Linked DNA regions of Paenarthrobacter nicotinovorans. The protein of the gene in region 2 interacts with the protein of the main gene of each other region in a pairwise test. Links are inferred from orthologs where the notes say so. Each region holds a gene or a part of one and is shown on either strand. Other genes may lie near its edges.

Region 1 (14,334 bases), 270 kb from region 2 along the record:
GGCCGGAACCATGCTTTCAGTCCTGGAAGCCGCCGCCCATGCCGCACAGCGGGTCGACGCAGAGCAGGACGGCGACGACAGCAACCATGCGCTGGGGTTGTCGCTCGATGCCGTGGTGGAAGCTGCCTACCAAGCCGTTCTTCGCACCGAGGATGAGCTCGCCCAGTTGCAGGAAGCGCACGTGGTCGACGCCGGCGGCGTGGGCATGCTCCTGGTATTGGACTGTCTTCGTTCCGCAGTGCTCGGCGAGGAACTGCAGGACGAAATGCTGGACAACCTGCACGGCTACAAGCTGCAGGATCCACACATCCATGAGCACATGCCGGCAGATGACGGCGTGGAGGTCATGTGCACCATCAGCCTTTCCCCGCTCAACGCTGCCATCCTGCGGCAAAGGCTGGATGAGATGGGCGACTCCGTCATCATGAGCCAGGTCGGGGGTGCCCGGAACGACGACGACGATGACGAGGAATCGCCGATGGAGGCCAGTTACCGTTGGCGTGTCCACGTCCACGTTCCGGATCCCGCTCCGGCCGTGGAACTGATCCGTTCACTCGGGGAACCGAGCGATATCGCCGTCAGCCAGCTTGCCCTGCCCCGGCATGATTCAGACCAGCCACGGCATGATTACTGAACTGGAACTGCCCCTCGAACGCAGGATCGGTAAGCGGTCTGCGGCAGTTATCGATAAACACCTGGGCCTCAAATCAACCGGTGCCCTGCTGAACTACTTCCCGCGGCGTTACCTGAGCCGCGGAGAGCTGACGCCCATCAGCAACCTGCCGTTGGACGAGGAAGTCACGCTCATCGCCCGCGTCCTGTCCAACAGCACCCGCCAGATGCGCGCCCGCCGTGGTTCCATCACAGATGTCGTCGTCACCGATGAGGCCGGCGGAAGCGGTGTCGCGGGGACCCTGAAGGTGAGTTTCTTCAACGGGTTCCGCGCCAAGGCGGAGCTGCTGGCCGGTCGCCGGGCCATGTTTTCGGGGAAGGTAACACGCTACGGTGGGGCTCTTGGCCTGACCAACCCCGACTTCCTGTTGCTCGACGAGGACCCTGAAGCCGAAGGCTCCGTGGACCCTGCGAAGCTGGCCACCATGCCTATTCCGGTGTACCCGGCGACAGCCAAACTGACCAGTTGGTCCATTCACAAAGTGATCACTGCGCTCCTGCAGACCATGGACCTTGACGGGCTGGAGGACCCGATCCCGGCCCATCTTGCCGGGAGGGACGGTTTGCTGAGCGTCGCTGAGGCGTATCGGCTGATCCACTCGCCGGAGACCCCCAAGGACTGGCAACGGGCGCAGGAACGATTCCGATACCAGGAAGCTTTGGTCCTGCAGACTGCCTTGGCGAGAAGGCGCGCCCAGCTTGCGGCCGAGGAAGCCACAGCCAGGCGACCGCTGCCCGGGGGCCTCCTCAGCACCTTCGACCGGAACCTCCCGTTCACGCTGACTGCAGGCCAGTCCGCCGTCGGAAAGACCCTGGCCGAGGAGCTGGGCCGGGATACGCCCATGAACCGGCTCCTGCAAGGCGAAGTGGGTTCCGGCAAAACAATCGTTGCCCTGCGCGCCATGCTCCAAGTCGTGGATGCCGGAGGCCAGGCCGCGCTCCTCGCACCCACCGAGGTCCTTGCCGCCCAGCATTTCGATTCAATCCGCCGGACCCTGGGCCCACTTGCCCGCGACCAAATCTTTGGCGGGGCAGGCATGCTCGGCGGAGACTCCGGGCAGCAAGCCGTCCAGGTAACCTTGCTGACCGGTTCCATGCCCACCGCGGCACGAAAGCAGGCAATGCTTGATGCGGCGTCCGGGAATGCCGGGATCGTCATCGGCACGCATGCCCTGCTGAGTGACAAGACGAGTTTCCAGGATCTCGGCCTGATTGTGGTCGATGAGCAGCACCGCTTCGGGGTGGAGCAGCGCGATGCCCTCCGGGCAAAAGCACAACGTCCTCCCCACTTGCTGGTGATGACGGCAACTCCCATTCCGCGTACCGTCGCCATGACTGTGTTCGGTGACCTTGAGACCTCCATCCTCGACGAGCTTCCCGCCGGACGAGCCCCTATCTCCACGCATGTGGTGGGGCTCTCGGAAAACCCGGGTTGGGCTGACCGCATCTGGAAGCGGTCGCGCGAGGAAGTCGACGCGGGACACCAGGTCTATGTGGTGTGCCCCAAGATCGGATCGGACGACGACGGCGACTTCAGTCCCGGCGAATCGGAACCGAGCGAAGCGGAACTCCAGGACGAGGGCGGGGCGAGGGAGCTCGCGTCGGTGACTGCCGTCGTCGAGGGCCTCCTGCAGGAGCCGTCCCTGGCTGGTGTTCCAGTGGCACCCCTGCACGGACGGCAGGACCCGCAAATGAAGTCTGAAACCATGGCCTCATTTGCGTCCAATGAGACCAAGGTCCTGGTTTCCACCACTGTCATCGAAGTGGGCGTGGATGTCCACAATGCCACGTTGATGGTGATCCTTGATGCTGACCGTTTCGGCATTTCCCAGCTCCACCAATTGCGGGGACGTGTGGGGCGCGGCGGGCTTCCGGGCACGTGCCTGCTGGTGACCACCCTGGAGCCCGGGCATCCGAGCCGGCGCCGCCTGGAGGCGGTTGCGTCCACTACCGACGGTTTTGAATTGTCGCAGGAGGACCTCAAGCTGCGCCGTGAAGGTGACATCCTGGGGGCTTCACAGTCCGGCGGACGCTCCACTTTGAAGCTGCTCCGGGTCCTTGAGCACGAGGACATCATTGCCCGTGCAAGGGCCGACGCCCAGTCCCTGGTGGCGGACGATCCCGCGTTGGCGGACCAGCCCGCGCTTGCCGCCGCGATAGATCAGTACCTGAACCCTGAGAAGGAGGCGTTCCTTGAACGCGGTTAGAAGCCCCGGCAAAGGCCCGCAAGGAGTATGCCTGTGAGCCGCATCATCGCCGGAGTTGCCGGCGGAAACCCTCTGGCAAGCGTCCCCGGCAATGCCACCAGACCCACGACGGACCGCGTCAAGGAGGCCCTGTTTTCGCGTCTGGAATCGTTGGCGGTGATCGACGGCGCGCGGGTCCTGGATCTCTACGCGGGCTCGGGTTCACTGGGTGTCGAGAGCGCCAGCCGGGGCGCGCACAGCGTGGACCTGGTGGAGTTCGATGCCAAGGCAAGCGACGTCTGCCAACGGAACGCGGACCTGGTCAACCAGACCCTGGGGTCCAAGAAAGTTTCCGTCCACCGTTCCAAGGTGGAATCGTTCCTGGAGCGTGCAGGCGATGCTTCGGTGTGGGACCTGGTCTTCCTTGACCCGCCCTACCCCCTGGACGAACCGGCGCTGGCTGCGGTGCTCGAAAAGCTGGCACTGCACCTGGACGATGCCGCCGTTGTGGTGGTGGAGCGCAGTTCCCGCAGCCCCGAACCGTCGTGGCCGGATGCCTTGGAGTGTTTCGCCGACAAAAAGTACGGGGAGACCAAGCTGTGGTTCGCTGAACCGGCGTGAGCACTGGTTCCGTTTAGCCGGCGATCCGGTCCAGGTCCACGCCCGTCAGGACGGCAGCCGGGTGGGGGCCGCGGGCCAATAGTTCAGCTGTCCATTCCGCGGGCCATGGCGTACGTGTGCCGACCAAAATTATGTTGCCCGGATAGCGGCCTTCAAACATGCCGGCCTCCGCGAACGCAGCAACATCCGGCATGGCCTTGCGCAGCGCTGAGACCTGGCTGCGGACAAGCGTGAGCGCCGGCTCGTCGCCCACATTGACGATGAGGACGCCATCGGGAGCCAGCCGGGCTGCTGCCTCTTCATAGAACTCCCTGCAGGCGATATGGGAAGGGGCCTCGGGCCCGGAAAAGATGTCAAGGATGACGACGTCGAACCCCGCCTCGGCGGGAAGCTGCGCCAATGCGTCGCGCGCGTCGCCGATATGGGAGGTCAGCCTTGTACCGTCGGGCATCGGCAGTTTCTGGAGGACAAAGTCCAGGAGTTCACGTTCCAGTTCAACGGCGTACTGTTCGGAGCCCGGTCGGGTGGCCTGGATGTAGCGGGCCAGTGTAAGTGCTCCGGCGCCCAGATGAAGGGCCCGGATGGGGCGGCCAGGTTCTGCGGCCAGGTCCACCACGTGCCCGATCCTGCGGAGGTATTCATAGAAGATCTCACCGGGCGCCGCCAGGTTCACGTGTGACTGTTCGGCTCCGCCGATGCTCAGGATGAAGCTGCCCTCCACGAGGGGGTCTGTATCGATCGTGGCGTGCTGGCCGCTGGTGCGGAGGAAGCGGGCGGCATGGCCGGAATCCCGGGAATTCACAGGCGTTCCTTGAGCGTAGCCAGGCGCCCGGCAGCTTCTTCCAGGACGTCGATCTTCTTGCAGAAGGCAAAACGCAGGAGGCTGCGGGTGCGTTCGGCGCCTTCCGGATGACAGAAGACCGGAACAGGGATGGCAGCCACTCCGACGAGTCCGGGCAGGCGCCTGGCGAGATCAACGGAATCCCTGATGCCCAGCGGCGCGGTATCGACGTTGATGAAATACGTGCCGCTGGGGTTGAAAACGCCGAAGCCTGCGGCGCGGAGGCCTTCGGCGAGGATGTCGCGCTTTTGCCGGAGGGTATCGGCAATGCCCTGGTAAAACGCGTCGGGAAGGCCCAGGCCGACCGCGATGGCGCCCTGGAATGGCGTGCCGGAGCTGTAGGTCAGGAATTGCTTCACGGTGCGTACAGCTGCCACCAGGTGTGCCGGTCCGGTGAGCCAGCCGATCTTCCATCCGGTGAAGGAAAACGTCTTGCCGGCGGAGGAAATGGTGATGGTTCGTTCGGCGGCGCCGGGCAAGGTGGTGACCGGGATGTGCGGCACTCCGAAGGTGAGATGCTCATACACTTCGTCGCTGAGGATGATGGCGTCGTATTTGCCGGCCAATTCCACGATCCTGGCGAGGACGCTATGCGGAAATACGGCACCCGTGGGGTTGTGCGGGTTGTTCAGGAGGACAATTTTGGTTCTGCTGCTGAAGGCTTCTTCCAACGTTTCGAGGTCCGGCAGGAAATCAGGGGCCAGCAGGGGAGCGGTGACATGCTTGGCGCCGGACATCCCGATGATGGCACCGTACGAGTCGTAGAAAGGCTCGAAGGTCAGGACCTCGTCGCCGGGTTGGACGAAGGCAAGCAGCGCCGCTGCGATGGCCTCGGTTGCTCCCGTAGTGACAAGGACTTCATTGTCGGGATCCGGGTCCAGGCCGTAAAACCGTTGCTGGTGGGCCGAGACGGCCTCCCGCAATGCGGCAACCCCCTTGCCTGGCGCATACTGGTTCGCTCCTGCCGCAATGGCGGCCTGCGCTGCGTCCTTGATCTCTACGGGGCCGTCCTCGTCGGGAAAGCCCTGACCGAGGTTGATGGCTCCGGTGGACACAGCCAGTGTGGTCATTTCTTCGAAGATGGTGACTCCCAGGTCCCCGGCAGGTGAGAGCAGGTTGGCTCCCATAGCGGCCCGTTTCCAAGGTGCCGGAGCGTCGGCTGAAGTTCCAATAAGGGGAGCGCTGCTGCCTGCTGATGCCATGGCAGCCATGGTATCCCGGCGAAGCCATGGGGTAGGTTCGTCTCATGAGACGCGCGGTATGCCCTGGATCCTTTGACCCCATCCACAATGGACATCTCGAAGTCATTGCCCGGGCCGCCGGCCTGTTCGATGAAGTCATCGTTGCCGTGTCCACCAATTACGCCAAAAAGTACCGGTTCAGCCTCGAAGACCGGATGGAGATGGCACGCGAAACGTTGGCTTCCCTGCGCGGAATCATCGTGGAGCCCATGGGTGAAGGCCTGCTGGCCGAGTATTGCCGCCACAGGGGCGTTTCGGCGATCGTCAAAGGCCTGCGCTCGTCCTCGGACTTCGACTACGAGTTGCCGATGGCCACGATGAACCGCCAGTTGACCGGCGTCGAAACCGTCTTCCTGCCCGCCGAAGCGCACTACGTCCACCTGTCCTCCACCCTGATCAAGGAAGTCAATGTCCTGGGCGGGGACATCTCTGATTACGTCCCCAAATCTGTGTTGAAGCGGCTCCTTGCAGGCGAGCCGCCCACTGAAGCGCCCCGCAAGGGGTAGGCTTGTCGGGTACCTGCGCCCTCACGCAGAGTTCCCCAAGCTGAAACCAGCGTGCTTCTGTGCGCGCCCGGTGCCGGTTTGAGTCCTCAAGCGTGATCAGGCTAAGATGGTACGTCGGTCATATGTTCTACAGGAGTTCTCATTAAGCGAGATGCAAGTTCGCCCTTGGCGCTGGTAGTCAAGGACCTTGGACGCAGTCCAGGGACCATGCGGACACTCAACGAGCATGTACCTGCGCCAAGTGACCTTGGTGTGGCGCTCATTGGCGTAAAGGAAGGCTCGGATATCGAGCTGGATCTTCGTCTTGAGGCCGTACACGAAGGAATTCTGGTATCCGGATCCGCGATCGTCGAAGTAACCGGCGAGTGTGGGCGATGCCTGGATCCCCTTGCGTATGACCTTGAGGTCAATGTGCAAGAACTTTTCTTCTACGAAGGTGCTGAGCTTTCGGCCGAAGAAGACGATGAAGAGCAACGTCGAGTCGAGTACGATCTGATCGATCTTGAGCCGGTGTTGCGGGACGCAGTTGTCACTATGCTGCCGTTCCAGCCGGTGTGCCGGGAAGACTGCCAGGGTCTGTGCTCCGAATGTGGAGCGCGCCTGGAAGACGAGCCGGGGCACCACCACGAGGTCATTGACCCTCGCTGGGCTGCCCTAGCTGATCTGGCTAAGACTGACCGGCAAACCGATTAGTAAGTGTTCGTCTAAGAGAGAAATGAGATAGCCGTGGCTGTTCCCAAGCGGAAAATGTCTCGCGCAAATACACGCGCCCGCCGTGCCCAGTGGAAGGCAACTGCCCCCAACTTGGTCAAGACCATCGAAAACGGTCAGGTTACCTACAGCCTGCCGCACCAGGCAAAGGTCGTTACTGACTCTGCCGGCACCGCGCTGTTCCTTGAATACAAGGGCCGCAAGGTCGCAGACGCCTAATCTGCCGTAGAGGCTGACTAAGGATGTCTTCAACTGAAGAGCTTCTGAAGCGTCTCGGTGTCTCCATTGACACCGAGACGCTTCGTCTTGCTCTCACACATCGCTCATACGCGTATGAGAACGGCGGGATCCCCACCAACGAGCGCCTTGAGTTCCTCGGCGACTCCATCCTGGGTTTCTCCGTGACCGATTCCCTTTACCGTGAGAACCCCACGCTGCCTGAAGGCGAGCTTGCCAAGCGCCGCTCCGCCGTCGTCAGTACGCGCGCTCTGGCCGGAATCGGCCGTGAGATCGGCGTCGGCGAGTTCATCTACCTCGGCCAAGGCGAAAAGCTTACTGACGGCAAGAACAAAGCCTCCATCCTGGCTGACACCATGGAGGCGCTGATCGGTGCCACTTATCTGTCAAACGACATCGAAACCGCACGCCAGCTGGTCATGCGGCTCGTGGGACCCCTCCTGAAGGACGCAGGTGCCCTGGGCGCCGGCACGGACTGGAAGACCAGCATCCAGGAGCTCACCGCCAGCCGGCAATTGGGCGCCATCCACTATGCGGTGGAAGGCTCCGGACCGGATCACGCGCGGACTTTCGAAGCCGTACTGAACATTGGCGGAACACCCTACGGACGCGGTTCCGGTCACTCCAAGAAGGAAGCAGAGCAGGAAGCGGCCGCCGATGCCTGGCGTGCCCTGACTGCCCTGGACACGACCCCGACTGGTCCGGCGTCCGCTTGATCCATGCCTGAGCTTCCCGAAGTAGAAGTGGTGCGCCGTGGCCTTGCCCGATGGGTCAGGGGCCGGACCATCACAGCCGTCGAGGTGCTGGACCCGCGCTCCATCAGGCGCCACACCCTTGGGACCGAAGACTTCGTGGGGAATCTGGAACACGCCACGGTGCTTGACGTCGTGCGGCGGGGAAAGTTCCTGTGGATGCCTCTCTCCATGGACGGTGTGTCCGCCACCGGTGACGGGACCCTTCCCGAGGTCGCGACCCTGCCCAAGGTCGCGCTTATGGCCCATCTGGGAATGAGCGGACAACTTCTCATGCAGGATCCGGACGTGCCGGACGAAAAACACCTCAAGGTCAGGATCTCGCTGAGCCCGGTGGAGGGCATGCCGGAACAACTCAGGTTCGTGGACCAGAGGATCTTCGGCGGACTCTTCGTGACCTCCCTTGTGCCCACCCCGGACTCCGGGCCCGGAGGCCTGGGCGAGACGCCGCTGCCGGAGATCGCCGAGGAAGCCTCGCACATAGCAAGGGATCCGTTGGATCCGTGGTTCTCATTCGACGCGTTCTACCGGAACGTCAAGAAGCGGAAGACGGGCCTGAAGCGTGCCCTGCTGGACCAGGGAGTCATCTCCGGTATCGGCAACATCTACGCCGACGAGGCCCTGTGGAAGGCGCAGCTCCACTACGCACGGCCCACCGATACCTTGCGACGGGCAGACGCCGAGCGGCTCATCTCGGCCGTTAAGGATGTCATGGACGCCGCCTTGGCCGCCGGCGGGACCAGCTTCGACTCCCTCTACGTTAACGTCAACGGCGATTCCGGCTACTTCGCGCGCTCCCTCAACGCCTACGGGCGGGCCGGTGAATACTGCCTGCGTTGTGCCGGGAAGGGGCTTCAGAGTGTCATCAAACGGGAACAATTCATGAACCGTTCCTCCTACACCTGCCCGGTTTGCCAGCCCCGCCCACGGAATGGGCGCTGGTAGCGCCAAAACTGTTCCGGAATCGTGGCGTGAATGGCAGACTGTCCCCATGAAACGCTTGGTGCGGTACATCGCCATCGCACGGCCGAACGCCACCTCGTCGCAGGTGGCGTCACTTCTACCCGCCGCCCCTGAGTCCCACGCCGTAAATCCGCGGCCGGGCGGGGCTGTTCTTCCGGTCATGCCATGATGGCGCGGCGGCTGGTCATCGCAGGCATATGCCTTGCCGTGCTGATCGCCGCCGTCGCAATACTCTTTGACCAACTGGCGGTGAAGCCGGCCCCTTCGGCGCAGACGACGTCCTCGTCGTCCCCAAGCCCGGGCTCGACTGCCCCCGGGTCAACAGCTTCGGCGGGAACCACGTCGCAAGGCGCCGAGGCACCCGGCTCCGGCAGTTCGCCGTCGGATGCTTCAGCAAGCGGAGGTACTGAAAACGGTGGCGACGGCGGTTCGTCACCGTCCGCCGGCCAGCCACTGGAAGTCCTTCCCCCTGTGACGGCAACACCGACAGGGCTGCCCGCGCCAACTGCTCCCGCTCCACTGATCACCGGAGCCTTGCCGGAGCCTGGTACCGCAGCCGGTGAAATGGTGGACGGCTGGCCCGCAGGGATCCTCACCTTGCCAGCGGGCTCGACCATCGGTTCAACCTCCGTGTCGACCTCGGGCAACACGCTCCAGGTCGCAGCTGATGGCATCATCGACAAGCCCCAGGCAGAGGTGCTGGGTTCCTTCCGAGATTCCTTGGTATCGCATGGATTCTGGTCCGAAGACGCTCCAGCCGCTGACGGTGCCATGGCTGCACGGTTCGTGAGGGGCGCGGATACGGTGACCGTTTCGGTATCAACCACAGGGACAGGCAGCTCGCGCTTCCAGCTTCTGGGCAGCCTGCACACGGCGGCAGATTAGGGCACCCATGTATATTTCCCTTTCGGACCGCAGCGGCGGTAAGCGGGATAAACCGCAGGGCATGGGGACGGCACTATCCAGCGAGGTGCCGTTCCGCTTGTCTCCGGTCATCCTTTGGCTGGGCATTGTCAGTATGGTCACCGATGTTTCCTCGGAGTCGGTGTCGGCCATCCTGCCCCTGTACGTGACAGGTTTCCTGGGTTTATCCACCATCGCCTTCGGCGTCATTGACGGCATCAACCAGGGTGCCAGTGCCATCGTCAGGATCGCAGCCGGCTGGGCTGCCGACCGCACCGGCCACCCTAAGCGGATAGCTGTGGCGGGCTATGGCTTGTCCATGCTTGCCAGGATCGGATTCCTTGTCGCCGGGAGTTTTTGGGCGATCGCGGCAATCGTCACAGCCGACCGCATCGGCAAGGGCATCAGGACGGCTCCGCGTGATGCGCTGATTTCAGTCTCGGCGCAGCCGCAGCATCTGGCGAGATCGTTCGGCGTGCACCGGATGCTGGACAACATCGGCGCGGCAGCGGGTCCGTTGATCGCCTTCTTTGTGCTGTTGATGATTCCCAACGGGTTCAGCACTGTGTTCGTGGTGTCCCTGGCCTTCGCGGTGATCGGTGTCGCCGTCCTTGCCCTGGTGGTGCCCGATGTCCAGGCCAAGGCCTTGAGAGGGGCCAGCGAACGTAAGGACCGCAGGCTTTTCGCCTTTTCGTGGAGCCATTTGAAGGAACCGGGTTTGGGCAAGCTGCTGATCGCGGCAGGGCTCTTGGGCCTGGTCACGATTGGCGACGGCTTCATCTACCTGGTCCTGCAGGACAGGGATTCCTTCGCGGTCCAGTGGTTTCCCCTGCTTTTTGTTGGCACCAACGTGGTGTTTCTTGCTTTGGCCATTCCGCTGGGACGGCTGGCAGACCGCGTGGGGAAGATCCCGGTGTTCGTCGCCGGGCACGTTGCGCTGCTTGCTACGTATTTGTTGGCCGCCGCTCCTTTTGGCGGGCTTTGGGCGACGCTGGGCTGTTTGGTCCTGCTGGGTGCCTTTTACGCAGGCACTGACGGCGTCCTGGCCGCGCTGGCCAGCCAGCTGACGCCGTCGGGAAAACTCGCCACGGGAATCGCCTCCGCGCAGACTGTGGTGGCTCTGACCCGCATGCTGGCCTCGGCCGGATTCGGTGTGTTGTGGTACGCCGTTGGTGCTTCCACCGCGATGCTCTTGGCAGGGGCGCTTTTGGCCTGTGCCGTTGTGGCTGTGGTTTTCATCCTCCGAGGTGCCAAGCGCGATGTCCCGGCCGACGTGAGCGACGGAGCATGAGGGAACGCGCCTTCGGGGGAGCTGCCGCGGGGAAGGTGCGGTGGGGTGTCCTCCTGGTGGTCACTGTACTGGTCCTGGTCGCAGCGGGCGTCTACGCGGTGGGGGCCTACCAACGCTTTGAAGAAAGCCGGACGGCGGCCTCGTCCGTGGGGACCTCAGCCGGCGGACAGCTCCCCGGTGCTCCGTTCGTGCTGTTCCGGAACACCGCGTCAGGGCAGGGGTACGGGAACGCCGCAACTGTTCCGTTGTCGGATCCCGGCGGTAGCCGGGCCGTGAGCGGCCAGGAATGCGACCGGGTCTACGGCTCGCCGGAGCAGGTGGTGTGTTTGCGCACCAACCGGGGGCTGGTGACCTCTTTTGAAGCCGAGGTGTTCAACCGTAACTGGGAGCAGCAACGGGCCTGGCCGCTTCCCGGGATCCCCAGCCGGACCCGGATCAGCCCCGACGGCTCCAATATTGCCACTACGGTGTTCGTCACCGGCCACTCCTATGCGACAGCAGGATTTTCCACCGCCACCGAAATCAGCCTCCCAGGCGGTTCCACCGGCAACCTCGAGGACTTCGCCCTGCTGGTCAACGGCGAACGGTTGCAGGCTACCGACCGCAACATCTGGGGGGTGACCTTCGCACCGGACCAGGCGGATGTTTTCTATGCCACTGCGGCCGCCTCCGGACGCATCTGGCTGGTGCGGGGGAGCCTGTCAGCAAGGACTTTGACGGCTGTCCATGACAACGTGGAGTGTCCTTCGATTTCCCCGGACGGGACCCGGATCGCGTACAAGAAGAACGACGGCGGCGCGCTGGCAGCGCACTGGAACATCGCGGTTCTTGACCTCGCCAGCGGACGCGAGACCGTCCTTGCCGAAAAGCGCAGTGTGGATGACCAAATCGAGTGGCTCGATGACCGGAGCCTTCTCTATGGCTTGCCGGACGAGACAACGGACGGGGACAGCAACATCTGGAAGCTGGAAACGGAACCGGGCGCCCAACCAAGCATGTTCATTGCCCATGGTTGGTCGCCCAGCGTCGTTCGCTGACGTTGTTGCTTCAGCAGATCCCGAGCAAGCCGCAGACGAGTCCAGTCTGGGTCGGGCTGGGTGACGGACTCGGTGACGGGGTCGCTGTCGGTGACGGGGTCGGGGTCGCTGTCGCTGTTGCTGTTGGGGTTGCTGTCGGCGTGGCAGTAGGTGATGGTGACGGCGCCGCCTGCTGCTGGGCTGGAGCTGCGGTGGAGTACACCACATCCACGAAGTAGTTCGTGGCGTTCCAGGAACTGGTGGGCATCACGCCGCCTGAGCCGTACCGGTAGCGTCCGTTGTTGGGGCCCGAGGCCGTGAACACTCCGCTCGTCCATGTCTGGTTAAAGAATCCCTGCGTTGAGGAGTAGCGGCCGTTTGGCGCCCGGTAGGAGACCACATAGGTCTGTCCGGTAGACAAGGCAACCGGGGTTGCCAAGGTGGCGGTTTGCCAGCCGGTGGCCGTTTCGTTGGTGAAGGTCACCTGTGCCAGCCTGGTGCCTGCGGCGTTCCACAGCGAACCAACATGGGTGCCTGTGTTCCCGGTTCCCTTGTAGAAGCGGATCCCTGTGACGTTCCCCGCCTGGGACACCGTGAAGGCAGTTCCGAGCTCCACCGAAAGCGGGTCGGAGTTGGCGGCAACCTGGGGAAGCAACGAACCGAAGATCGTCGATTGCTGGACCGCTGCCGCCGCCGTGGTGAACTGCCAGGTGGTCGGGGGCAGGGATTGCCCCTGCGGGGTGGCCACGCCCGAGACGTTGGCGGATATCTGGGTGTTGGCGGGAAGGGCGGCCGTCGGCGTGAACGTGATGGTGCGGGCGTCAGCTGACAGTGCTGCCGTTCCTGCGACAGAGGATCCGTTCGCGGTCAAAGTGAACGTGGCGCCCGGATTGATGGCGGTGGAGAACGTGATGGATGGTTTCACGTCCGTGGGAATGGCGGTGGCTCCTGGAGCGGGCACCTGGGCACTGATGGACAGGGGAGGTGCGGCTACGGTGAAGACCAGGTCCACCAGGTAGCTGGCCGTGGACGCCGTACTCGGGAAGTCACTGGTGTAGGAGTACGCCCCCGAATCCGGCTGGGTCTTCAGCGGTCCCCTCGTGAAGCCTTCACCGAAGCCACCGGAGGTGTAGGAGTACTTGCCTGTGGGCGTCTTGTAGGCAGCTACATACTCGGTGTCCGCCTGGATGTTCACGGGCTGGCTGAACGTAGCAGTCTGCCAGCCGGTACTGGATTCGTTCGTGAACGTCACGGTCGCCAGGACCTGGCCGCCCACCGTGTAGAGGTATCCGGTGTGGGTCCCGGTGTTGCCGGCCGACTTGTAGAAGCGCACACCGGTCACCTGGCCCGCAGTGTCGCTGGTGAAGCGGACACCCAAGGTCAAGGGCACGCCATCATCTACTTCGAGGGTCGTTGGCGTCACCGTGTCCTCGTACAGGGTGCACGGGCACGAACCGGGTGTGCCCGCGGCCTGTACTGTGGTGAACTGCCACGTCCCACCGGATGACATTGGTTGTCCGGAAACAGCCGTAGCAGTCACGGTGGCCGTGTAGGAAGTAGCCGCCGCCAAAGGTGCCGAGGGCGTGAAGGTCACCTTGCGGGTGTTGCTGTCATAGACAGTGGTCCCGGCAACGGCGGCACCTGCGGCCGTCTTGAGTGACAGAGCGACGCTTGAGGACACGGCTGCTTCCGAAAGAACCGCGCTGACCGTTGTGTTGAGCGGAACGCTCGAGGCGTTCGGAATGGGGGAGTGGCCACCAACGGTGAACGGAGGCGCCGAGACCACCACCACTACGTCCACCAGGTAACTGGTGGAGGACCTCGAAGCAGGGAAGTCCCCGCTGTAGCTGTAGGCCCCCGCGTCCGACACAGTCCGCAACGGTCCAACGCTCAGTCCGGCCCCAAAGCCATTGGCGGTTGCCGAATATGCGCCCGTGGTTGACTTGTAGCTAGCTATGTACTCGGTATTGGCAGCCATTTGGACCGGCTGGCTGAACATGGCCGTCTGCCACCCGGAACTGCTCTCATTGGCAAAGGTGACCGTTGCCAGCTGCTGCCCGCCCGCTGTGTAGAGCGCGCCTGTATGGGTGCCGGTGTTGCCGGCTGACTTGTAGAAGCGGACCCCGGTCACCTGACCGGCGGAGACACTGGTGAACCGTACTCCCAAGGTCAGCGGGACTCCGTCCTGGATTTCCGCGATGCCGGGAGTGACGGAGTCGTCATAGAGGCTGCACGGGCACGATCCCGGCACGGACGCCGTGGCAGCGGTGGTGAAGGTCCACGTGCCGCCCGAGGTGACCTGGCCTCCCGTGCTGTCAGTGCCTGACAACGTTGCCGTGTACACGGTGCTGAAGGCCAGCTGGGATGCCGGAGTGAACGTTGCCTTGCGCGTGG
Region 2 (14,261 bases):
CTCCAGAAGCAGCCGCACGCCGCCAACATCGAAAAACAGAAGTCCGGGAGGGTCGAACAGCGCCTTCGGTTCCGAGCCCAACAGTGCCGAGTAGAAGGCAGCTGCCCGCTGCAGATCGCCGGCGTGCTGGGCCACCTGGAGCAGTTTCATTCGACCTCCCGGAGCGGGGGCTGTCGGCCCCTCCCGGTCATCGTCGCCTCAGCGGTGCACTACGCGCAAGTGTCCACCGCACACCGACTTTCGGGGAACGCTCAACTTCGCGGTGGCCCTCCTCCCCCGATATTGTCAGGATCATGCTTTCAACCTCGAAATCCTGGCTTACAGCCGCGGCCGCCGATCTTCTGCTGATTCTCGTGTTCGCTGCGATCGGCCGTGACGCCCATGCCCGCGGAGACATTATTTCCGGCGCCTTCATCACAGCATGGCCGTTCCTGGTAGGCGCGTTGCTCGGCTGGCTTGTCCTGCGGGTGTGGCGTGCGCCGTTCGCCGTCTGGCCATCCGGCGTGGCAGTGTGGCTCGCGGCCGTGATCGTCGGCATGATGTTGAGGGCCGTGACGGGACAAACCGTCGTCCTGCCGTTTGTCATTGTTGCGCTGATCAGCCTGGGTGTTTTCCTGCTTGGCTTCCGTGCGGTGATTGCGTTGGTCCGTCGGGTGTCGGCAAGCCGGCAACGCCGAGCCTGATCCGATCCTCCAACCAGCACATGCACTAGGCTGGGGAGCGTCCGCAACGATGCTTTTCCGGAAAGGCCCCACGTGATCACCGCTTTTGTCCTGATCAAGACCGATGCCTCGCGCATCCCGGAAACCGCCGAACAAATCTCGGCCATCCAAGGCATCAGCGAGGTCTATTCAGTCACCGGCGAATGGGACCTCATCGCTGTTGCCCGGGTGTCCAAGCACGAGGATCTCGCGGACGTCATTGCAGATCGCTTGTCCAAGGTGCCTTCAGTGGTCCATACCACCACGCACATTGCGTTCCGCGCCTACTCACAGCATGACCTGGACGCCGCATTTGCCCTCGGTTTTGAATAAGGACTGAGCCTGCGCACGGGAAGAACGTGAGCCAAATCAGCTTTGGCTGAGGGCCGTCCATTTGGCCAGCACTCCGGCAGCCAACCCGGAATCAATCGACTCAGTTGCCCTGCCGAAGGCAGCCCGCATCCGGTCCAGCAGGCTTCCGTCAGCGTGGAGATCGAATGCCACCAACCCTGCAGCTGCGTTGAGGAGCACCGCGTCCCTGACGGGACCGGGCTTGCCGTCAAGCACTTCCCGGACGACGCCAGCATTCACCGTGGCGTCCCCACCACGGAGGTCCGCTACGGTGGACGGTTTGATACCGAGCTCGGCAGGTGTGAACACCTCTTCTGTCACGGAACCGTCCCTGATCTCCCACACCGTGGATGGCCCCGTTGGCGTAAGTTCATCAAGCCCGTCATCTCCACGGAACACAAGGCCGCGGCTACCGCGGCGGGCCAGCACGCCGGCAACAAGGGGCGCCATCCGCGCATTCGCCACGCCCACGGCAGATGCCTGGACATGTGCGGGGTTGGTCATGGGACCCAGGAAGTTGAACGCCGTAGGAACGGCCAATTCCCGCCGAGGGACTGCCGTGTGCCTGAACGAGGGGTGGAAGACTTGAGCAAAGCAGAACGTGATTCCGGCCTCTTCCGCGTTGCGCGCCACCTGGTCGATGGACAGATCCAGGCGCACACCGAGTGCCTCCAGGACATCCGCCGAGCCCGAGGTCGATGAAGCAGCCCGGTTGCCGTGCTTTACAACCTTGGCTCCGGCGCCCGCAGCCACCAGTGCCGCCATTGTGGAGATATTCACAGTGTTGAGGCGGTCCCCGCCGGTTCCAACGATGTCCAGCTTTTCACCCGAGATCGAAATGGGATTGGCATGCTGGACCATGGCCTCCACCAGACCAGCAAGCTCCTCAACGGTCTCGCCCTTGGCCCGCAAGGCCACCAGGAAGCCTGCAATCTGCGATGGAGTAGCTTCTCCGGACATGATCGTGTTCATGGCCCACGCTGTGTTGTCCACTGCAAGGTCGTCGCCGTTGATCAGTGCTGAGATGAGCCCTGGCCAGGTATTGCTGGCTGCAGGTGCCGATGCCGGAGAAGTCACTCCCTGATGCTATCGAGCCAGCCACGCCGATGACCAATGTGAACCACGCCGGGAACTTTTCCGCGCGATTTCGCGTCTTTGTAGAAAAAGTCTCCCGAATCGGTGGTTTGCATTGGGAACTCTGGACTTTTACAGACATAATGTCCTTGTGACATCTGCGACCCATGCCCCCAGTACCCCGGCGCACCCGACGCTGAACCGCCCTAACTTGGTTTCTGTTGGAACCGTAGTTTGGCTGTCCAGTGAGTTGATGTTCTTCGCCGGCCTCTTTGCCATGTACTTCACCCTGCGATCCACATCAGGACTGATGTGGGCCGAGGAGACGGCCAAGCTCAACTTCCCGTTTGCGCTCGTCAACACCATCGTCCTTGTGGCAAGTTCCTTTACTTGCCAGATGGGCGTCTTTGCCGCCGAGCGGCTCGAACCCCGCCGCACCGGCGGGCTCTTGCAGTTCACCCGCTGGGGCATGACCGAATGGTTTACCCTCACCTTCATCATGGGTGCCTTCTTCGTTGCCGGGCAGACGACGGAATACGCCATGCTCGTATCCGAGCACGTATCCCTGTCCTCCAATGCCTACGGCTCCGCCTTCTACATGACCACGGGCTTCCACGGCCTCCACGTCATCGGCGGCCTGATCGCTTTCCTGTTCATCATCGGCCGTGCGTTTGCGGCCAAGAAGTTCGGACACTTTGAAGCGACGTCGGCAATCGTCACCTCGTACTACTGGCACTTCGTTGACGTTGTTTGGATTGGCCTCTTCCTGGTCATCTACGTCCTCAAGTAAGCCCGGCTTGACTCTTTTTCTACAAGAGGCAGAATTTCAAGAAGCGGCTCACGGAGCCGACGCAGGATCGAATAAAGGAACCACCACGTGAAGGCACTCTCGCAGAAGCGACGTCACCCACTGGCAGCCATAGCGCTGCTATTGATGGGCCTCCTCCTCACTGGTGGGCTGTACGCCGTTGCCACATCTGTCAACCAGGCCAAGGCCGACACCACAAGCTACAGCGCCAGTGACGTAGAAGAAGGCGGCAAGCTTTTCGCCGCCAACTGCGCCACCTGCCACGGCATGGGTGCCAGCGGAACCCAGGACGGCCCCTCGCTGGTCGGCGTGGGTGCTGCTGCGGTTGACTTCCAGGTTGGTACCGGTCGTATGCCCATGCAGATGAACGGCCCGCAGGCCCAGCAGAAGCCCGCCCAGTTCAATGAAGAGCAGACCAAGCAGCTCTCTGCCTATGTTGCATCCCTTGGCGCAGGCCCGGCCATTCCGGAAGAGCACCTCCTGGACGGCAAGGGAGACGCTGCCAAGGGTGGCGAACTCTTCCGCGTCAACTGCGCCATGTGCCACAACGCAGCTGCTGCTGGTGGAGCCCTGACACGAGGCAAGTTCGCTCCGGCTCTTGCAGGCGTCAGCTCACAGCACATTTATGAGGCAATGGCCACGGGCCCGCAGAACATGCCCGTGTTCAACGACTCGAACGTCACCCCTGAAGACAAGCGCGACATCATCACCTTCCTGAAGACCATTGAAGCCAATGGTTCGCCGGGTGGCGCTGACCTTGGATCCCTCGGCCCGGTCTCCGAAGGCCTGTTCGTGTGGGTTGCCGGCTTGGGTGTCATCATCGCATTCACGATCTGGCTGACGTCCCGCACGTCCTGATCGCGAAGCAACGAAAACTTCTGCTGCACGATCAGCAGTTTGAAACTGAAAATAACTCGGCCCCGGCCGAGACAACGAGAGAAGGATGAGGCGAATTATGGGCAACCATAGTGACGGCAGTCCGAACCACTCGGGCACCGTAGCTACGGCTGGTCAGAATGAGGTGGAGAAGTTCCAGGATCCTGGACTCCCTCCGCATCGTTTGCGCCTGGCTGACACGGACCCGGTAGCCGCAAAGCGCGCCGAGCGTCAGGTAGCCATTCTGTTTGGCACCTCCGTCATCGGAACGCTGGTCTTCCTGGTGGCGTACTTCGCCATTGACCTTGGCGACGACACCACCATTGCAACCATCCGCACCCAGAACCTTCTTCTGGGCCTCGGCACGGCCTTCGCGATGCTCGGTATCGGCACCGGCATCGTGCACTGGGCCAAGGCCCTGATGCCCGATCACGAAGTCTCTGAAGAGCGCCACGCTATCCGTACCGAAGAGGACCGCCAGGCAGCTGTGCGCATCGTCGACGACATCGTCGAGGAAACCGGCATCAAGCGCCGTCCGCTGATCCGCAACACCCTTCTTGGTGCTGTCGCTTTGGCTCCCCTGCCCGCTCTTGCCATCTTTGGCGACTTGGGTCCGCGTCCTGACAAGGCTCTGGCGCACACCATGTGGGCTCCGGAGGGCGGCAAGCTCAAGCGCCTGACCCGCGACCCCGATGGCACACCCATCAAGGCCTCGGATGTCACCATCGGTTCGGCCTTCCACGTTATCCCCGAGGGCCTCAACGAGCTCCACGAGGGCAAGTTGAACGAAAAGGCCAAGGCCGTTGTCCTCTTGATGCGTCTGGACCCGAACTCGCTGAATCCTTCCGAGGGACGCGAGAGCTGGAGCTACAACGGAATCGTTGCTTACTCCAAGATCTGCACGCACGTCGGATGCCCTGTCGCTCTTTACGAGCAGCAGACGCACCACCTTCTGTGCCCGTGCCACCAGTCCACCTTTGACCTCACGCAGGAATGCAAGGTCATCTTCGGGCCGGCCAGCCGTCCGCTTCCCCAGCTGCCTATCGCGGTTGATGCAGAGGGCTACCTCGTCGCTACCAGCGACTTCAGAGAACCTGTAGGACCGAGTTACTGGGAGCGTGACGAGCATGAGCGCCTCATCAACAGCTGAAGCCCCCTTCGTTCCGAAGACCAAGGTTGGTAGTTTCACCAACTTTGTAGACGAGCGTGTTGGCGGCTCCGGCATCCTGCGCGAGTTCGGCCGGAAGGTCTTCCCTGACCACTGGTCGTTCATGTTCGGTGAGGTGGCGCTGTATTCCTTCGTCATCCTGCTGATGTCGGGTACCTTCCTGACCTTCTTCTTCGATCCGTCCATGGCAGAAACCCACTACCAGGGTTCCTACACGCCGTTGTACAACGTCGAAATGTCTGTTGCCTACAACTCGTCGCTGAACATCTCGTTCGATGTCCGTGGCGGTCTCTTCATGCGCCAAGTACACCACTGGGCAGCACTGCTGTTCGTGGCATCCCTCGGCGTTCACATGCTGCGTGTCTTCTTCACGGGCGCTTTCCGCAAGCCCCGCGAAATGAACTGGGTTGTGGGCGGCGTCCTGCTGATCCTCGCCATGGCTGCCGGCTTCACCGGTTACTCCCTCCCCGATGACCTGCTGTCCGGTAACGGCCTGCGCATCATCGACGGCGTGATCAAGTCGATTCCGGTCATCGGAACGTACATCTCCTTCTTCCTCTTCGGTGGGGAGTTCCCGGGTACGGCCATCATCGGCCGCCTGTATGTGCTCCACATCCTCCTGGTGCCCGCCCTCATCCTGCTGATGATCGTGATCCACCTCTTCATGGTGGTTGTCCACAAGCACACGCAGTACCCTGGCCCGGGCCGCAACGACGGCAACGTCGTCGGTTACCCCCTCGGCCCGGTTTACGCGGCCAAGGCCGGTGGCTTCTTCTTCATCGTGTTCGGTGTTCTGGCGCTCATGGCGGCAGCGTTCACCATCAACCCGATCTGGAACTACGGGCCTTACGACCCCTCCCCTGTCTCGGCCGGCACCCAGCCTGACTGGTACATCGGATTCGTCGACGGCGCCCTTCGCCTTATGCCGGGTGTCATCAACAACTTCCACTTCGAGTGGATCGTCTTTGGACACACGCTCACGCTGAACGTGCTTCTTCCGGCCCTGGTTCCTGCGGGAATCATCTTCACCGTTCTGTTCATGTACCCATGGATCGAACGCTGGGTCACCAAGGACAACCGTGAACACCACGTTCTGGACCGCCCCCGCAATGCACCCACCCGCACTGCGATCGGCGTGGCCGGTTTCACTTGGTACTGCGTTATGTGGGCCGCGGCCGGCTCGGACCTCATTGCCACTCACTTCCACGTGTCACTGAATGACGTGACGTACTGGTTGCGGACGCTGTTCTTCATCGGCCCGATCATCGCCTTCATCGTCACCAAGCGAATTGCCCTGGCTCTCCAGCGCAAGGACCGCGAAATTGCACTCCACGGTCGCGAAACCGGACGTATCGTTCGGCTCCCGCACGGCGAGTTCATCGAAGTCCACGCACCCCTGGACGAGTACAAGCGCTACAAGCTCGTAGGCTTCGAATCACCGGCTCCCCTGCCGGCGCAGCCGAACGAGCATGGCGTAGTAACCCGCAAGGAAAAGCGCCGTGCAGCGCTTTCCCGCTGGTTCTTCGAAGACCGCGTTGCTCCGGCAACGCCTGCGGAACTTGAAGCCGCGCACGCACATGGCCACCACGAGGCCATCGAAGCGGCCGACGAGCAAAAGAGCCTGAGCCACTAACGGCCCGGACCTCGACAACAGAAGGGGCACAGTCCATGCGGACTGTGCCCCTTCTGTTGTTGGATCTCAAAGAACGCTGGAAGGGGTCGGATGTCCAGTCCCACACCGATGGTGCGGAGGCCCACCCGACAGCCACCCGACGGCTACCCAACAGCCACCCGACGGTGCGCCGGGCAGGCTCTACTGCGTGGTCCGGTATCCCGATGCATAATTGCGCGTTGGACGCACTCCAGGCCGCTGCAAGGGTACCCACAGCTTGTACCTGTCGGCCCGGTAGTAGGAGACGGAATAGTCCACCATTGCACGCGCAACGAAGGCATGGCGCTGGATCTTCAGCAGCGGCGATCCGACGTCCACGTTCAGCAACCTTGCAGTGGACGGTGACGCAGCCGTTGCCTCGATCATGTCCTCGCCCCACTCCATGACCAGGCCATACCGTTCGCTCAGAACGTTGTACAGCGACGTTGGCGGGGCCTCATCGAGAAGTCCTGGAACGCGGTGTGCCGGAATGAAGTTCTCGTCCACGCTCATGGGCTCGTTATCGGCCAGGAGAAGCCGCCGGAACCGAACCAGGGGCGTTCCCTCGTCGAGCTGCAGTTCCCGCGCCAGAAACGCACTGGCTGCAATCTGTTCAAAACTCAGAACCTTGGCGGCCGGGACCATGCCGCGCCGCTGCATTTCCTCACTGTAGGAGGTCAGCTTCACCTGAAGGTCCAGCTTGGGCTTCCTCACGAAAGTTCCCAAGCCTACGACCCGCTCTATGACTTCTTCGCCGACCAGCGCATCGATGGCCTGTCGAACAGTCATGCGTGCAAGGCCAAAGCGCTCCGAGAGATCCCGTTCGGAAGGAAGGGCCGAACCCGGCGGACACGACTGCCCAATGAAGGTACGAAGGATTTCACGCAGTTGAATGTAGATGGGCGTGCTGCTGGAACGGTCAATCTCGCCAGCAATGCCGGCTGCGTCAGCCACAGCAGAAATCCAGCAATTGAGTCATGTTTCAAGGATAAGACAGACAGCCACAGGTCTAGACCAGCGGACATTGAACTGGTGGGCTTCCCGGGATGGCGGCTACTCTTGTATGGATCATTTCCTGGCGGAGTAAACCGCCGTAGCAAAGGAGCTGGCTTGCCGCAGCAGAAAGCCTTAGTCGCCGCTGAGATCGGCCTTCATGCCCGCGCGGCAGCAGTTTTTGTCCGTGCCGTCACGGAGACAGGACTGCCCGTGACAATCCGGAAGACAGACGGCAAGCCGGTCGACGCCCGATCTCTGCTCGAGGTCATGACAGAGGACTTCGGCCACGGATGTGAAGTTCTTCTTGAGGTCGCCCCCGATGCGCTCACGGACTCTCAAACTCTCTGGACGGCACGGAATGCCCTTGCTGCTCTTTCCTCCGTCCTGGAGGCTCCTGAGGCCCGCTGAGGCTACGTTGCGCGCGGATCACCCATCACACGGGGATGCCGGACGCGAAAAAGAACCCTGAATACACAAATAAGGATGGGCCCCACCTTTTGGTAGGGCCCATCCTTATTGCCGTTCTGGAACTGCTAGTGGGCGTGGTCGCCGCGGCTGTATTCGAAGACCCAGCCGATCAAGGCAACGATGGCCAGGCCACCGGCCACGTAGGTTACCCAGAAACCTACGGCCAAGCCGAGGAATCCACCTGCACACGAGAGGCCAAGAACCAGGGGCCACCAGCTCCAGGGGCTGAAGTGACCCTGCTCCCCCGCACCCTCGTGGATCTCTGCGTCAGGACGGTCCTCCGGGCGCATTCCGATGCGCTTGCCTGTGAAGCCAAGGTAAGCACCGATCATGCCTGCGAGGCCACCTACGAGCAGGATGCCGAGCACGCCAACCCACTCGGACCATTCGGTCAGGAAGCCGTACGCAATCGCTACGGGTACGAAGAAGAAGACTCCGGCTCCGAAGAGCCACGATTCAATTTTCATTTGCTGACGTCCCTCTGGTCGGCGTTACCCAGAACTGCTGCTGCGGGTGACGGAGCCTCGGCGGTGTGCACCTGGGCCAACTCCGGGTGGTGGAGATCCAGGGCCGGGCGTTCGGAGCGAATACGGGGCAAGGAAGTGAAGTTGTGGCGCGGCGGCGGGCACGAGGTTGCCCATTCCAGCGAAGCACCAAAGCCCCACGGGTCATCTACTTCAACCTTCTTGTTGCTGCGCCACGTGATGTAGACGTTCCAGAAGAACGGCAGCAGCGAAGCGCCCAGGACGAAGGAGGAAATAGTGGAGAACTGGTTCATCCACGTGAAGTTGTCCTGCGGCATGTAGTCGGCGTAGCGACGCGGCATACCTTCAACACCCAGCCAGTGCTGGATCAGGAACGTGCCGTGGAAGCCGAGGAACAGCAGCCAGAAGTGGATCTTCCCGAGACGTTCGTTCAGCATCTTGCCGGTCCACTTGGGCCACCAGAAATAGAAGCCGGCGAACATGGCGAACACGACGGTACCGAAGACCACGTAGTGGAAGTGGGCGACCACGAAGTAGGAGTCGGAAACGTGGAAGTCCAGCGGCGGCGATGCCAGGATGATGCCCGTCAGGCCACCGAAGAGGAACGTCACCAGGAAGCCGATGCTCCAGAGCATAGGCGTCTCGAATGTGATGGATCCTTGCCACAAGGTGCCGATCCAGTTGAAGAACTTCACGCCCGTCGGTACTGCGATCAGCATCGTCATGAAAGCGAAGAACGGAAGCAGGACGGAACCGGTCACGTACATGTGGTGGGCCCACACGGTCACGGACAGAGCTGCAATGGCGATGGTTGCGTAGACAAGGCCCTTGTAACCGAAAATCGGCTTCCGGCTGAAGACCGGGAAGATCTCGGAAACGATACCGAAGAACGGCAGGGCGATGATGTACACCTCGGGGTGGCCGAAGAACCAGAACAGGTGCTGCCAGAGGACGGCACCGCCGTTTTCGGGATCGAAGATGTGGGCACCAAAGCGGCGGTCAGCGCCAAGGGCGAAGAGTGCAGCTGCAAGCGGCGGGAAGGCCATGAGGACGAGGATTGCCGTCACCAGGGTGTTCCAGGTGAAGATCGGCATACGCCACATGGTCATGCCCGGAGCGCGCATGCAGATGATGGTGGTGATGAAGTTGACGGCACCAAGGATGGTTCCGAAACCGGAGAGCGCGAGCCCGAAGACCCACAGGTCACCACCGACACCCGGACTGAATGTCGTATTCGACAACGGTGCGTAAGCGAACCAACCGAAGCTGGCAGCACCCTGCGGGGTGATGAAGCCGGATACGGCGATGGTGGAGCCGAAGAGGAAGAACCAGAACGCCAGGGCGTTCAGACGCGGGAACGCAACGTCCGGGGCACCAATCTGCAACGGCATGATGACGTTGGCGAAGCCGGCGAACAGCGGGGTTGCGAACATCAGCAGCATCACGGTGCCGTGCATCGTGAACATCTGGTTGTACTGCTCTTTGGTCTGCAGGATCTGCATGCCCGGCTCGAACAGTTCTGCACGGATCAGGAGCGCCATGACGCCACCGAGGCAGAAGAACACGAACGACGCAATGAGGTACATGTACCCGATGGTCTTGTGGTCCGTGGAGGTGATCCAGTTGACGACAATGCGTCCCTTGGATTTAGGAACTACGGGAGCCTCAAGGGTCCCGGCGGATTGAGTGTAAGTAGCCACGTCGCTCCCCTTACTTTTCGTTCAGGTTCGGATTGCGGTCGTATTCCGCACCGAGCAGGCCCGTGTTGCCATCCTGGCGGAGCTTGTCCATGTGGGCCTTGAACTCAGACTCGGAGACAACCTTGACGCGGAAGAGCATTTCGGAGTGATATTCACCGCAGAGTTCGGCGCACTTTCCATCGAAGGTGCCCTCCTTGGTGGGAGTGAACCGGATGTAGTTCGTCTTGCCGGGGATCATGTCGCGCTTCTGAAGGAAGGCGGGAACCCAGAAGGAGTGAATGACATCGCGGGAGTTCAGCTCCAGGTCCACGGACTTGCCAACCGGCAAGTACAGGGTGGGGAGCAGTTCCTTGTCCACTTCGGCGCCCGTCAGGTGAGCCTGAACGCCGGCTTCGTGGAGGTCCTCGGAGATGACCTGGCCCTGCTTGTAGTTGAAGTCCCAGGCCCACTGCTTTCCGCGGACATCAACAACGACATCTGCAGGCTGTGAACGATCGTCGATCGCGCGCTGGTCCTGGTCGGTGAAGTAGAAGAACACCAGCACCATGAACAGCGGGATGGTCAAGTAGAAGACCTCGAGCGGCAGGTTATAGCTGAGCTGCTTGGGGAATCCCGTGGTGCCCTTACGGCGACGGTAAGCAATGATGCACCAGACCAGGAGGCCCCACGTGATGATACCGACTGCCAAGGCGGCGATCCATGAGTTGACCCAGAGGTCCATGATCCGGTCAGTGTGGTTGGTCGTGCCGCGCTCTGTAGGCAGCCAACCCTTCTCTACCTCTGGTGAACATCCGGTCAAAACCAACGCGCCGGCGAGTGCCAAGCCAGTGATCGAGGTGATCTTTATGCGTCGGCTGCCGGTTCGGTTCTGCGAACTCACAGACGGCCCTTCCTCTTGTTGCTGTCTCCCGGCAGGCCGAAGGCTCACCGGGCACACTAAAAGTTTTACTACCCGATGTAGAGCTTACCGCTATCAGGCGGTTTTCGCGCACATGTCAGCGCCGTGGCTCCGAACGCTTTTGAAGCGGCCCGGAGGGGCGCCGACATGCGGCGATGGCTCACATCAGTGGAACGAATCACCGCAGGCGCAAGACCCGCCGGCGTTCGGGTTGTCAATGGTGAAGCCCTGCTTCGAAATGGTGTCTTCAAAGTCGATGCTTGCACCGCTGAGGTAAGGGACACTCATCTTGTCCACGATGACCTCGACACCGTCGTAGTCACGCACAGCGTCTCCGTCGAGCATGCGCTCGTCAAAGTAGAGCTGGTAGATCAAGCCGGAGCATCCGCCAGGCTGGACTGCAACGCGCAGCCGAAGATCGGTGCGCCCTTCCTGTTCGAGGAGGCTGCGGACCTTGCCTGCTGCGACGTCGGTCAGATTGACCTCGTGCGTGGGCAGTTCGTCACTGGTGACGACCTGTGTTCCGGTGCTGTTTTCGTTGGTTGCAGTGCTCATTGGCCTACCTTCTTATGAAGCTTCTGGAGGCGGCGCCGGGACGCTGCCTGCCCTTACCCAATTACATACGGGTTATAGCTAATGCTACGTCGCGCAGACGCTTTGCTATAACTCCAGACGTAACCACTGACAGCATTTCCTTGTTCCCTGCTAAACAGGGACTAAGCCCCCAGCCCCTCGGCATTCAGACGTGCAAGCATCAACGCTTCAGCCAACACTGCGTGGCGGAAGTCGCCGATGTGGAGGGATTCGTTGGCGCTATGCGCGCGGGAATCGGGATCTTCCACCCCTGTCACCAGGATCTGGACGTCCGGATACATTTCCAGGAGGTCGGCAATGAAGGGAATGGACCCGCCGATTCCCATTTCCACCGGCTGCACGCCCCAGGACTGTTCCAAGGCCCACAAAGCGACACGGGCGGCAGATGAGGTCGTGTCGGTGCTGAAGGCGTTCCCGCGCTCCCCCGGCGTAAATGTCACCTTGGCTCCGAATGGCGCCCTCGACTCAACGTGGTTCTTCAAAGCGTCCATGGCAGCTTCGGGGTCCTGGCCAGGGGCCAGGCGCATGCTGAATTTGGCACGTGCTGCGGGAATCAAGGTGTTGGAGGCCACGTCGACGGCCGGTACATCCATGCCGATGATGGACAACGCCGGCTTGGTCCAGAGGCGCGAACCGATGGTCCCGCTCCCGGCGAGCCGCACGCCGTCGAGCACTGACGCGTCGGCGCGGTAGTCCTCTTCGGTGAGGTCGACCACCACGTCATCACGCCCCACCAGCCCGGCGACTGCCACGTTGCCGTCGTCGTCGTGGAGTGTGGCGATCAGGCGTGACAGAAGCGTAGGAGCGTCCAGAACCGGCCCACCGAACATCCCTGAGTGGACGGCGTGGTCCAGGACGCGGACTTCGAACGTGCCGTCCACCAAGCCACGGAGGCTGGTAGTCAGGGCCGGAACACCCACTTTCCAGTTGCTCGAATCGGCCACCACGATGACGTCCGAACGGAGCAGCTCCTGGTGTTCCTCAAGGAAGGTGCGGAAAGTGGGCGAGCCCGCCTCTTCCTCGCCCTCGAAGAAGAAGGTCACGCCGAGGCCGAACTTTTCGCCAAGAACTTCGCTGACGGCGCTGTAAGCAGCCAGGTGGGCCATGATGCCTGCTTTGTCATCGGCCGCACCGCGCCCGTACAGACGGCCGTCCCGTTCTTCCGCCATAAAGGGCTCAGAGGTCCACAGATCCCGGTTACCCGGCGGCTGTACGTCGTGGTGGGCGTACAGAAGGATGGTGGGCTTGCCGTCCGCGGCGGGTCGACGGGCGACGACGGCAGGGCCGCCGGGGGTACCGTCGGCTTTGTTGCACCTCAGGATACGGACGTCCGGCATGCCGGCGGCCTGTACCAGGGAAGATACGGCCTCGGCACTTCGATCGAGTTCATTGGGGTCGAAGCTGGGCCATGCAATGCCGGGAATGGACACCAGGTTCTTCAGGGAATCCATGGTGGAGTTGAAGGCCTCGTTGACCGCCTTCTCCAGTTCCTCGACCGGGATGTCGCCGGAGTGCTGTTGCTTGTTCTGCGGGTTCTCCGCATGCGCTGAAGTCATGGCCCACACTTTACCTCCGGGTAACAAGCCCCCGCGGGATGCAAGGCCGGGCTGACCGGACCCATAACCCCGGCCAACCTCCCACGAGGTAACGTGCGCCACCTCGCCGAGGGTATTCTGTATGGGTGTTCGGACGTAAAAAGGAAGAGCCCAGCGCTCAGTCAGTAGTAGACCAGGCCTACGCCACCGCCCCGGGACCGGGTGCCGGTAAGGGCACCCCTACGCCCAAGCGGAAGGCCCAGGAAGCAGCCCGGAAACGCCCCCTGGTGCCCACCGACCGCAAGGCCTCGAAGGCTGCGGAAAGGGTGGCAATTCAGGACCAGCGCCAGAAAATGCGCCAGGCCCTGGACACCGGTGACGAGAAGTTCCTCCCCCTACGGGACAAGGGACCCCAGAAGCGGTACGTGCGCGACTACGTCGATGCCCGTTTCAGCCTGGGCGAATACCTCATGTTCGGAGCTTTGCTGTTCGTCGTGATCTCGCTGATCATTCCGCCCACCAGCGCCGGCATCAGCTACGTCCTTGTCGGCTTCTGGATCATGTTCCTCGCAGTCTTCGTTGACGTGTTCATCCTGTCGCGCAAGCTCCGCAAACAGCTGACAGCAAAATTCGGCGAGGTTGAGCGCGGATCCGTTTGGTACGGCTGCATGCGTGCGCTCCAGTTCCGCAAGCTTCGCCTGCCCAAGCCACAGGTGAAGCGCGGGCAGTACCCGGCCTAGTAGCCACACCATTCAAAAGGAGACCCCGGACCATTGGTCCGGGGTCTCCTGCTTTTGCGCTTTAGCGGGATGACCGCTTGCGGAGCTTTACCAGGCCCTTGTTGATGCGGGAAACCCAGAACGGACCTTCATAGAGGAAGGCCGTGTATCCCTGCACCAAGGTTGCTCCGGCATCCAGCCGGTCCTGCACATCGCGGGGTGTCTCTACGCCACCAA

What was found.
Region 1: the proteins of ctaD (region 2) and JMY29_RS11780 interact in binary tests that used the Escherichia coli proteins (3 or more experiments, as listed by UniProt). The link is inferred for Paenarthrobacter nicotinovorans from one-to-one orthologs.

Annotation. Positions count from the first base shown.
Region 1 is NZ_CP089293.1:2,514,558-2,528,891, reverse strand. Bases 3,405-6,404 are described here. They hold JMY29_RS11780 (aminotransferase class I/II-fold pyridoxal phosphate-dependent enzyme), read right to left. Parts: upstream 5,532-6,404; coding sequence 4,278-5,531; downstream 3,405-4,277. Other genes in these bases: JMY29_RS11770 (YceD family protein), read left to right, coding at 6,233-6,404; coaD (pantetheine-phosphate adenylyltransferase), read left to right, coding at 5,567-6,067; JMY29_RS11785 (spermidine synthase), read right to left, coding at 3,493-4,281; rsmD (16S rRNA (guanine(966)-N(2))-methyltransferase RsmD), read left to right, coding at 3,405-3,479. Also shown: JMY29_RS11800 (DAK2 domain-containing protein), read left to right, coding at 1-634; JMY29_RS11795 (ATP-dependent DNA helicase RecG), read left to right, coding at 624-2,879; more of rsmD, read left to right, coding at 2,913-3,404; more of JMY29_RS11770, read left to right, coding at 6,405-6,760; rpmF (50S ribosomal protein L32), read left to right, coding at 6,794-6,997; rnc (ribonuclease III), read left to right, coding at 7,021-7,731; mutM (bifunctional DNA-formamidopyrimidine glycosylase/DNA-(apurinic or apyrimidinic site) lyase), read left to right, coding at 7,735-8,712; JMY29_RS11750 (hypothetical protein), read left to right, coding at 8,759-8,899; JMY29_RS11745 (hypothetical protein), read left to right, coding at 8,896-9,615; JMY29_RS11740 (MFS transporter), read left to right, coding at 9,623-10,924; JMY29_RS11735 (TolB family protein), read left to right, coding at 10,921-11,961; JMY29_RS11730 (DUF4082 domain-containing protein), read right to left, coding at 11,972-14,334. UniProt on the Escherichia coli protein: Shows aminotransferase activity with methionine and histidine as substrates, and to a lesser extent also with phenylalanine.
Region 2 is NZ_CP089293.1:2,246,356-2,260,616, forward strand. The notes cover bases 7,918-10,844. They hold ctaD (aa3-type cytochrome oxidase subunit I), read right to left. Parts: upstream 10,279-10,844; coding sequence 8,557-10,278; downstream 7,918-8,556. Other genes in these bases: JMY29_RS10510 (HPr family phosphocarrier protein), read left to right, coding at 7,918-8,033; JMY29_RS10515 (cytochrome c oxidase subunit 4), read right to left, coding at 8,159-8,560; ctaC (aa3-type cytochrome oxidase subunit II), read right to left, coding at 10,289-10,844. In the rest of the region: JMY29_RS10465 (VOC family protein), read right to left, coding at 1-150; JMY29_RS10470 (DUF3054 domain-containing protein), read left to right, coding at 294-683; JMY29_RS10475 (Lrp/AsnC family transcriptional regulator), read left to right, coding at 756-1,034; trpD (anthranilate phosphoribosyltransferase), read right to left, coding at 1,071-2,129; ctaE (aa3-type cytochrome oxidase subunit III), read left to right, coding at 2,278-2,916; qcrC (cytochrome bc1 complex diheme cytochrome c subunit), read left to right, coding at 3,004-3,792; qcrA (cytochrome bc1 complex Rieske iron-sulfur subunit), read left to right, coding at 3,890-4,960; qcrB (cytochrome bc1 complex cytochrome b subunit), read left to right, coding at 4,938-6,611; JMY29_RS10505 (GntR family transcriptional regulator), read right to left, coding at 6,792-7,583; more of JMY29_RS10510, read left to right, coding at 7,740-7,917; more of ctaC, read right to left, coding at 10,845-11,158; JMY29_RS10530 (HesB/IscA family protein), read right to left, coding at 11,342-11,731; JMY29_RS10535 (dipeptidase), read right to left, coding at 11,893-13,326; JMY29_RS10540 (DUF3043 domain-containing protein), read left to right, coding at 13,452-14,045; JMY29_RS10545 (quinone-dependent dihydroorotate dehydrogenase), read right to left, coding at 14,107-14,261. UniProt on the Escherichia coli protein: Cytochrome bo(3) ubiquinol oxidase is the terminal enzyme in the aerobic respiratory chain of E.coli that predominates when cells are grown at high aeration.